2 linked regions of the Breoghania sp. L-A4 genome follow. The protein of the gene in region 1 interacts with the protein of each later gene in a pairwise test. Links are inferred from orthologs where the notes say so. Each region holds a gene or a part of one and is shown in the gene's direction. Other genes may lie near its edges.

Region 1 (4,889 bases):
GCCGGTCATCAACGAAAACGACACGGTGGCCACCAGCGAGATCCGCTATGGCGACAACGACCGGCTGGCGGCGCGCGTCGCCACCATGGCCAGCGCCGACACGCTGGTGCTGCTGTCCGATGTCGACGGGCTTTACACCGCGCCGCCAGCGCTCGATCCCGATGCACGGTTTGTCGAGACGGTGGAGCGGGTGACGCCGGAGATCGAGGCGATGGCGGGTGCGGCGGGATCGGAGCTGTCACGCGGCGGCATGAAAACCAAGATCGATGCCGCGCGGATCGCCACCAACGCCGGCACCACAATGGTGATCGCCTCCGGCAAGCGGCTCAATCCGCTGGCCTATGTGGCCGACGGCGGCCGCGCGACCTGGTTCACCGCGCAATCGACGCCGGCCACCGCCCGCAAGACCTGGATCGCGGGGCATCTGGAAACCCGCGGCAGCGTGTCGGTAGATGCGGGCGCGGCGAAAGCGCTTGGATCCGGCCGCAGCCTGCTGCCCGCCGGCGTCACAGCCGTCAAAGGCGGATTCCAGCGCGGCGACGCGGTGTGTATCCTGAATGAAACCGGACGCGAAATCGGCCGCGGGCTGGTCGCCTACGATCACGCCGATGCGGCGCGGCTGGTTGGCCGCAACACGAATGAGATCGAGGCCATCCTGGGCTATGCCGGGCGTGCCGTGATGATCCACCGCGACGATATGGTGCTCGACTGATATCATTGGCCAAAACGGATCGCGGAGCCCAGATGGCCAGGGACGCAAGGAAACAGGGCGATGCTGAACGAAGCCGCAACGGCGCAGGACGTGGAAACAGCCGAGGATGTCGGCGCGATCATGACCCGGATCGGCGCGGACGCCCGCGCCGCCGCCCGGACGCTCGCAACCACGCCGGCCAGCCGCAAGGATGCGGCACTGCATGCCATGGCCGCCGCCATTCGCGCCAATGCGAATGCCATCCTTGCCGCCAACGCGAAGGACCTCGCCGCCATGCGTGCCCAAGGCCAGACGGCGGCGTTTCTCGATCGCGGCACACTCGATGACGCGCGCATCGAGGATATGGCCGCCGGGATCGAGGCGATTGCCGCGCTGGACGATCCTGTGGGCACCGTGATCGGCGAATGGGAGCGGCCCAACGGGCTGAAGATCGAGCGCGTGCGCACGCCGCTGGGTGTTATTGGCGTGATCTACGAAAGCCGTCCCAATGTGACGGCGGACGCGGGTGCCCTGTGCGTGAAGGCCGGCAATGCGGTGATCCTGCGCGGCGGCTCCGACAGTTTCCATTCTTCCTCGGCGATTGCCGATTGCCTGCGTCAGGGGTTGGCGGAAGCCGGTCTGCCCGAAGCCGCGATTCAGCTTGTTCCGACCACCGATCGCGCCGCCGTGGGCGCCATGCTCGGCGGGCTGGACGGCAATGTCGACGTCATCGTGCCGCGCGGCGGCAAGAGCCTGGTCGGCCGGGTGCAGAGCGAAGCCCGCGTCCCGGTCTTTGCCCATCTGGAGGGCCTGGTGCATGTCTTCATCGACAAGGATGCGGATCTGGACAAGGCGGTGAAGATCGTCGTCAACGCCAAGATGCGGCGCACCGGCATTTGCGGCGCGGCCGAAACCCTGCTGATCGACAGGGCCTGCGTGGACACCCATCTCGTGCCGCTGGTTCAGGCGCTGATCAATGCGGGCTGCGAGATCCACGGCGATGCGGAAGTTCAAGAGCGCGTGGCCGATGTGATCCCCGCGACCGACGCTGACTGGAGCACGGAATATCTCGACGCGATCATCGCGGTGAAGGTCGTCGACGGGCTGGATGCGGCGATAGATCACATCGAGACGTTGGGCTCGCACCACACCGACGCGATCATCACTGAAAACGCGCAGGCCGCGGAGACATTCCTGAGCCAGGTGGATTCCGCCATCGTCGTGCACAATGCCTCGACCCAGTTCGCCGACGGCGGCGAGTTCGGCATGGGCGCCGAGATCGGCATCGCCACCGGGCGCATGCATGCGCGTGGCCCCGTTGGCGTCGAACAGCTCACAAGCTTCAAGTATCAGGTGCGCGGCACCGGTCAGATCCGCCCGTGACGGATGCCGGGCGGCCCCCGACGACTCTGCGTCAGCAGCTCGAGGGTGCGCCCGCGCCCGAATGGATGCGCTTGCCGCCGGCCGGCCACGGCCAGCGCATCGGCCTGTTCGGCGGCTCGTTCAACCCGCCGCACAGCGGACATGCCCACGTGAGCCGCATTGCCCTGCGGCGGTTGCGACTGGATGCGGTGTGGTGGCTGGTCACACCGGGCAATCCATTGAAAAATCACGACGAACTCGCGCCACTACAAGCCCGTGTTCAGGCCTGCAAAGAGATTGCGGGCGATCCGCGCGTGCATGTGACGGCCTGGGAAGCGCTGCTGGGCACCGCCTATACGGCACAGACCATTGCCGCGTTGACGCAACGCCGGCCGGATCTGCGTTTCACTTGGATCATGGGTGCCGACAATCTGGCGGGCTTCCACCGCTGGCAAAACTGGCGCGACATCGTCGAGCGGCTGCCGGTGGCGATCGTCGACCGGCCGGATTCCACGCTCGCGGTGCTCGGGTCCCGGCTGGCCCATGCTTATGCCGCGCAGCGCGTCCCAGAGCGTGACGCCTCCGCGCTGGCCGCGATGCGGGCGCCCGCCTGGACCTTCCTACACGGACCGCGAGACCCGATTTCATCGACCGAATTGCGTCGCCGTTCGGCAACAACCTGAGATTTCCGTAACCGTGCCTTTGGGAATGTCTTGAAATAGACGCATCCGAGAGCATATCCTGACAATAGAGTGGCTATATGGCCGCGCGTAGTATATGCGGCACACCACTCGAGAATGCGTTTGTTGGCCTGGTTCTATGGTATTGCTCCCGACGGTGTTGCACCCGAAGTGCAAACCCCATCGGGGATGTCGATGAACGCGGAACACGTAACGCATGGCGAAAAGGCTATACACCTGACCATGACATCTAAAAACGAGGGCGCGGTGCTCCGCGATCCTCATGAAGCAGCGATCCAGTCGAGTGATATCGCGGATCCGCTGTCTGTCGTCCTTGCCAGCCTTGATGATTCAAAGGCCGAGGACATTGTCTCCATCGACATTTTCGGGAAGACCGCCATCGCCGATCACATGATCGTCGCGAGCGGCCGGTCGCACCGTCATGTCAGCGCCGTCGCTGATCATCTCATCCGGGATCTCAAGAAGGCCGGTCTGGGCGCTCCGCGCGTCGAGGGATTGCCCCATTGCGACTGGGTGCTGGTCGATACCGGCGACATCATCGTGCATCTGTTCCGGCCCGAAGTGCGGAGCTTCTACAACATCGAGAAGATGTGGTCCGCCGAGACCGACACGCAGCCGCAGTACTCGAACTGACGTCTTCGGGAGCGCGCTGAAGGCGGCCGCTCGCGGATACGGCTGACGATGAACCCGAGCGGCCCGCGCGGCGCCCATCCTGGCGCTGTGGCGTCGCATCGGTTGTGACACAGAGACTGGCGCATGCGGATCACCATAGCCGGTATCGGCCGGATCAAGGCCGGTGCCGACAGGGATCTTCTTGCGCGCTATCTCGATCGCGCGCGCAAGAGCGGCCCGGCGCTGGGGTTCTCAGGTCCCGACATCATAGAACTGGCGGAATCACGCGCCTCCCGCGCGCAGGACCGCAAGCAGGCAGAAGCCGAAGCCTTGCTCGCCGCCCTTCCGGAGCGCTGCGTGCTGGTGGCGTTGGACGAGCGCGGCAAGACAATGCCAAGCCCGGATTTCGCCGCCCGCATCGGGCGCTGGCGCGATGACGGTGTCTCCGATCTCGCCTTTGTCATCGGCGGCGCGGACGGACACGGCGAGGCGCTTCTGGCGCGCGCCGATCTCAAGCTTTCCTTCGGCGCGATGACATGGCCGCACCAGCTCGTGCGCATTCTCCTCGCAGAGCAGGTTTACCGCGCCATATCCATCCTTGCGGGTCATCCATATCATCGTTCCTAAGAGCCGCTGGACCCGGCCTGAACACGTGCTGTTTACCAGGTGTGCACTGCGGCTACTGCGGACTCATCGCGCCTGTTTGTCGCCGCAATCTGCCGATACGAAGAAGAGCCCCCGGAATCTTATGGTTGACGTTTCGTTAATCGGCCGCTGACATACTCGACGGGGTGAGTTACTGGCGCGACCATCAGGCTCGAGACAGCCGTTTGGCTGGTGGCCTGAACGGAGGACAAGGTGACGGCGCACCGTCGCGGAATCAGTGCAATTCCGGCAGGATCAGGAGTGACGGGCTTCCATCGCATGGGCGCCCGCGCCGCGTGTGGCGAGGTGCGTTTCGCGCTGCGCGCCTGGCTGTGTGGTGTATCGATACCGCTTCTGCTGCTCACGGCGGCGGCAACATCCGCAGCGGCAACCCAGAGCGAGGTCGACCCCGACGCCGCGGAGCTTGTCGCTGAAGATGCGGGCGCCGCTCAGACCGAGGCGGAACGCGCCAAACAGGCACACGAACAGGAACTGCAGGCGCTGACGCGCGACATCAGCCTGACCGAGGAACGCCAGGCGGAACTCAAGCGCGAGATCGATGCGATCAACCGCGATCGCGACACGCTCAATGCCGATCTGTTGCGCACCGCCCAGCGCGTGCATGCGCTGGAGGGCGAGTTGGATGCGACCGAGGAGCGACTGGGCCGTTTGCGCATGAACGTGGTGAGCGTCCGCGCGTCACTCAATGATCGGCGCGGCGTGCTGGCCGAAGTGCTGGCGACGCTGCAGCGGATCGGCCGACGTCCGCCGCCGGCGCTGGCGGTGCGGCCCAAGGATGCGCTGGCCGCCGTGCGCAGTGCGATGCTGCTCAACGCGGTGATGCCGGAAATCCGCACGGAAGCCGAAGCGCTTGCGGG
Region 2 (4,454 bases), 3.0 Mb from region 1 along the record:
CGCGGCCAGGAGATCGCCGACGACGCGCTGCTGCTGTGAGGGGCATTTGTGCAGGGACCCATCCTTCGAGACGGGCCTTCGGCCCTCCTCAGGATGAGGTCCATCGTGTTGATGGCCTGAAAATATTCGCCTCACGCACGTCCTCATCCTGAGAGGAGCGCGCGGGTCTCACGGTCGCCGATCTCGTCGCCATGTTCTCCAAGGTCCGCGGCCAGGAGATCGCCGACGATGCGCTGCTGCTGTGAGGGGGCATTTGTGCAGGGACCCATCCTTCGAGACGGGCCTTCGGCCCTCCTCAGGATGAGGTCCATCGTGATGAGAGCCTGAAAATATTCGCCTCACGCACGTCCTCATCCTGAGAGGAGCGCGCCGGGCTCACGGTCGCCGATCTCGTCGCCATGTTCTCAAAGGTCCGCGGCCAGGAGATCGCCGACGACGCGCTGCTGCTGTGAGGAGGCATTTGTGCAGGGGCCCATCCTTCGAGACGGGCCTTCGGCCCTCCTCAGGAAGAGGTCCATCGTGTTGATGGCCTGAAAATATTCGCCTCACGCACTTCCTCATCCTGAGAGGAGCGCGCGGGTCTCACGGTCGCGGATCTCGTCGCCATGTTCTCAAAGGTCCGCGGTCAGGAGATCGCCGACGACGCGCTGCTGCTGTGAGGGGGCATTTGTGCAGGGGCCCATCCTTCGAGACGGGCCTTCGGCCCTCCTCAGGATGAGGTCCATCGTGTTGAGGGCCTGAAAATATTCGCCTCACGCACGTCCTCATCCTGAGGAGGCCGCTTCAGCGGCCGTCTCGAAGGATGGGCGGTGTATTGCCCATGCGCTCCGCGCGCGCGGTTTGTAATGGCGCCGGGAGAATTCTGTTCCGCCATTTCACATCATTGGTAAGGATCATGGGGATGGCGATCTTGCGTCCATTTTTCTTATCCCTAAGATCCATCCCATGAACCTTCCTCCTCTCGTCTCCGGACGCCTGATCAAGCGCTACAAGCGGTTCCTCGCCGATGTCACCCTCGACAGCGGCGAGATCATTACCGCGCATTGCGCCAATCCGGGCTCGATGCTGGGGCTGAAGACGCCCGGCAGCCGGGTGTGGCTGTCGGTGTCGGACAATCCCAAGCGCAAGCTGAAATACTCCTGGGAGCTGGTCGAGGTCGGCGGCGTGCTGGTGGGTGTCTCCACCGCGCATCCGAACGCGCTGGTGGAAGAGGCTATTCTCGAAGGCACGATTTCCGAGTTGTCAGGCTACGCGACGCTCCGGCGCGAGGTGACATACGGCAAGAACTCGCGCATCGACATTCTGCTGGAGGACGACGCGCGGCCGAAGGCCTACGTCGAGGTGAAGAATGTCAATCTGGTGCGCGAGGCGGGGCTGGCGGAATTTCCCGACGCGGTCACGCTGCGCGGCGCCAAGCACCTCGCCGAGCTCGGCGACATGGTCGAGCAGGGCCACCGCGCGGTGATGGTCTATCTGGTGCAATATCCGGGATGCGAGCGCTTCTCGCTCAGCCGCGACATCGATCCGGCCTATGGCGCGGCGTTCGATCAGGCCCGGGCGCGCGGCGTCGAGGCGCTCGCCTATGTCTGCGACATCACGCAGGACGCGATCCGCCCCGCGCGCGCTATTGAGATCGCGGAGTAGCCGGCGGTCCCGCCGCCGGCCTGATTTTCCCGCTCAGCCGACCAGCGTGCTGCTGTCCTGTCGCACGAGGATGCGGCTGCCGTCGGGCACGCGGTTGTAGAGATCGATCACGTCCTGGTTGAGCAGACGGACGCAGCCCGAGGAGACGGCCTTGCCGATCGACCATTCCTCCGACGTGCCGTGGACGCGGTACAGGGTGTCTTGGCCACCCTCGAAGATGTAGAGCGCGCGGGCGCCGAGCGGATTGTCGAGGCCCGGCTCCATTCCCTGGCGATATTTCTCCAGCTCCGGCTGGCGGGCGATCATCTCCGCCGGCGGCGTCCAGGTCGGCCAGGCGCGCTTCCAGGCGATGCGCGCCTCTCCGTCCCAGGAGAAGCCGGCGCGGCCGATGCCGACGCCGTAGCGCATGGCCTGGCCATTTTCCATCGTCAGATAGAGATAGCGGTTGGGCGTGTCCACGATGATGGTGCCGACGGGTTCCGCCGTGGGGTAGTCGACCATGGTGCGGTAGAAGGCGGGGTCCACGTTCTTGAGGTTCACCGCGGGCAGCGGAAAGCGTTCCTGCGGCATGGCTGCGTACATGGCGAGATGCACGGGCTCGGCGGCGAGCGAAGGCGCGGCGAGCTGGCGTGTCTGGGCGCTGCAGCCGGCCAGAAGCAGGCCGGAGGAGCCGGCCAGGAAGGCGCGTCGTGTGATGGGCATGGTTCGGTGATTCCTGACGGCGACGGCCGGACGGGAAGGCGTCCGGTCGCATCGCATGAAAGACAGTGTGTTGGGATGTAGGCCCCGGAGGGGCGTCAGACGCGGCCTCTGGGCGGCGGTGTGGCGACGCGTTCGTAACGCTGGTCCGGGCGCGCGACGGGCTCAACGCCCATGGCGATGCGGTGTGGCGCGCGGGCGTCGAGGATCTCGCCGGGGCTCAGCGTCGCGTCGAGGCACAGCCGTTGCCCGCACCGTTTGGCGCCGGCCGGTTGGGCCGTCGCCGGACGCTGGGCGGTCCGTGCCCAGGCGTCCTGACTCTGCGCAGGAGCATCGGCACGGGCAAGCGTCCGCGATCCGCCCTGCTGCAGGCCGGAGGTGAAGACCGCCGCGATCAGCAGCAGGCTGGCGCACAGGCGCAAAAAGGGGGTGGTGGCGCGCCACGGGGACCAACTCATGGTGCGGTGTTAGCACCGCCCCGCGCGGCCAAGAAGGCGGTTGCGTTCACATTCGCGTCAAAGGTGCGATTTGCGGCAGAAATGACACGCCCGCCGTGCCTCAGCCTTGGCTTTCCTTGGACAGCGGCGGCTGGAAGGTCAGGCCCATATCCCAGGGGAAATAGATCCAGGTGTCCTGGGAGACCTCGGTGATGAAGGTGTCGACCATCGGCCGGCCCATCGGCTTGGCGTAGACGGTGGCGAAATGCGCCTTGGGCAGCATCTCGCGCACCACCTGGGCGGTCTTGCCGGTGTCCACCAGATCGTCGATCACCAGAACGCCGGCGCCTTCGCCGCCGTCCAGCCCGATGACCTTGGGATCGACCGGCTTGATGACCTGCAGCCCGCCCTGGTCCTTGTAGTCATGGTACGAGGCGATGCAGACCGTCTCGATCATCCGGATGCCGAGCTCGCGCGCCACGATGGCCGCGGGCACCAGCCCGCCGCGGGTGATGCAGACGATGGCTTCCCATTCGCCCTGGCTGGCGAGGCGCCAGGCAAGGGCGCGGGCGTCGCGGTGGAACTGTTCCCAGTGGACGGGAAAGGCTTTCGGCTGGCCGGTTTCCATGGTGCGGTCTCTCAATTCAGGTGGCGCGCGCGGCAGGCTGCTGCAGGGCGGGGATTTGCGACGGTCAGTCTTCTGCGCGCAAGGCGTCCAGCGCCTGCTCGACCTCGGCGGTGACCCGGTCGAGCAGCGCCTGGTCGCGGGCGCGCACGACGATCTGCGTGGTGAAACGGGCGCCATCGGCGCGCGGGTAGGAGCCGATCAGCACGCCCTCGTGCGCGTCCTGGATGGCGGAAATGGCCTTGGCGACGCGGCTTTCCGGCAGCCCCGCCTCAATCGCCGCGGACAGCATCACCTTGCCGGTCTTGAGGCCAGGCGCCAGCGCGTCGAGCATCGCCTGGAAGATCGCCGGCACGCCGGCCATCACATGCACGTTGCCGATGCGAAAGCCCGGCGCAGTGGAGACCGAGTTCTCGATCAGCTCGGCGCCTTGCGGGACCCGCGCCATGCGCATGCGCGGATGCTCCATGTCGACCGATCCGTAGCGCTCGCACAGCATGGCGACGGCGCGCGGGTCGAAATCGATGGGCACGCCGAAGGCGGCGGCGATGGAATCGGCGGTGATGTCGTCATGGGTCGGGCCGATGCCGCCGGAGGTGAAGACGTAGTCGTAGCGCGGGCGCACGGCGTTGATCGCCTCGACGATGCGTTCGCGCACATCGGGCACCACGCGGACCTCCTCGAGATCGATGCCGATGGCGGTGAGATATTCGGCGATGTAGCCGATGTTCTTGTCCTTGGTGCGGCCGGACAGGATCTCGTCGCCAATGACAATGAAGGCCGCCGTGACGAGATCGTCACCGGCGGACGGCGTGCCCGGCGTCGTCTGTGCTGCTGCGTCGCCCATGCGGCTCTCCCCATGATGGATGTGCGGTACCGATCGGCTCGTGTAGCGCAGGAAAGGGCGCTTCTCAAGCGGTTTGGCGCAGGCCGCCCCGCGCCCGGACGGGAGCGTCCGTCACATCCGCCAGCCGTAGAGCCAGTCGTAGCGGTGGAGCAGCTTTTCGCCTGAGAGAAAGCGGATGCCCATGTCTCGGATCATCGCGCCG

Evidence for each region. Proteins that work in one complex are often made in the same cells at the same time.
Region 2: the proteins of D1F64_RS01400 (region 1) and sfsA interact in binary tests that used the Escherichia coli proteins (3 or more experiments, as listed by UniProt). The link is inferred for Breoghania sp. L-A4 from one-to-one orthologs.

What each region holds. Positions count from the first base shown.
Region 1 is NZ_CP031841.1:288,667-293,555, reverse strand. What follows is about bases 44-2,923. They hold D1F64_RS01400 (glutamate-5-semialdehyde dehydrogenase), read left to right. Parts: upstream 44-772; coding sequence 773-2,074; downstream 2,075-2,923. Other genes in these bases: D1F64_RS01395 (nicotinate-nucleotide adenylyltransferase), read left to right, coding at 2,071-2,736; proB (glutamate 5-kinase), read left to right, coding at 44-712. Outside these bases: more of proB, read left to right, coding at 1-43; rsfS (ribosome silencing factor), read left to right, coding at 2,977-3,387; 23S rRNA (pseudouridine(1915)-N(3))-methyltransferase RlmH, read left to right, coding at 3,511-3,993; D1F64_RS01380 (peptidoglycan DD-metalloendopeptidase family protein), read left to right, coding at 4,273-4,889. UniProt on the Escherichia coli protein: Catalyzes the NADPH-dependent reduction of L-glutamate 5-phosphate into L-glutamate 5-semialdehyde and phosphate. The product spontaneously undergoes cyclization to form 1-pyrroline-5-carboxylate.
Region 2 is NZ_CP031841.1:3,305,704-3,310,157, reverse strand. What follows is about bases 1-2,794. They hold sfsA (DNA/RNA nuclease SfsA), read left to right. Parts: upstream 1-945; coding sequence 946-1,644; downstream 1,645-2,794. Other genes in these bases: D1F64_RS15150 (hypothetical protein), read right to left, coding at 2,442-2,794; D1F64_RS15155 (L,D-transpeptidase), read right to left, coding at 1,678-2,346; D1F64_RS15180 (ABC transporter ATP-binding protein), read left to right, coding at 1-39. Outside these bases: more of D1F64_RS15150, read right to left, coding at 2,795-2,801; gpt (xanthine phosphoribosyltransferase), read right to left, coding at 2,902-3,408; D1F64_RS15140 (molybdopterin-binding protein), read right to left, coding at 3,473-4,252; D1F64_RS15135 (FAD-dependent monooxygenase), read right to left, coding at 4,364-4,454. UniProt on the Escherichia coli protein: Binds to DNA non-specifically. Could be a regulatory factor involved in maltose metabolism.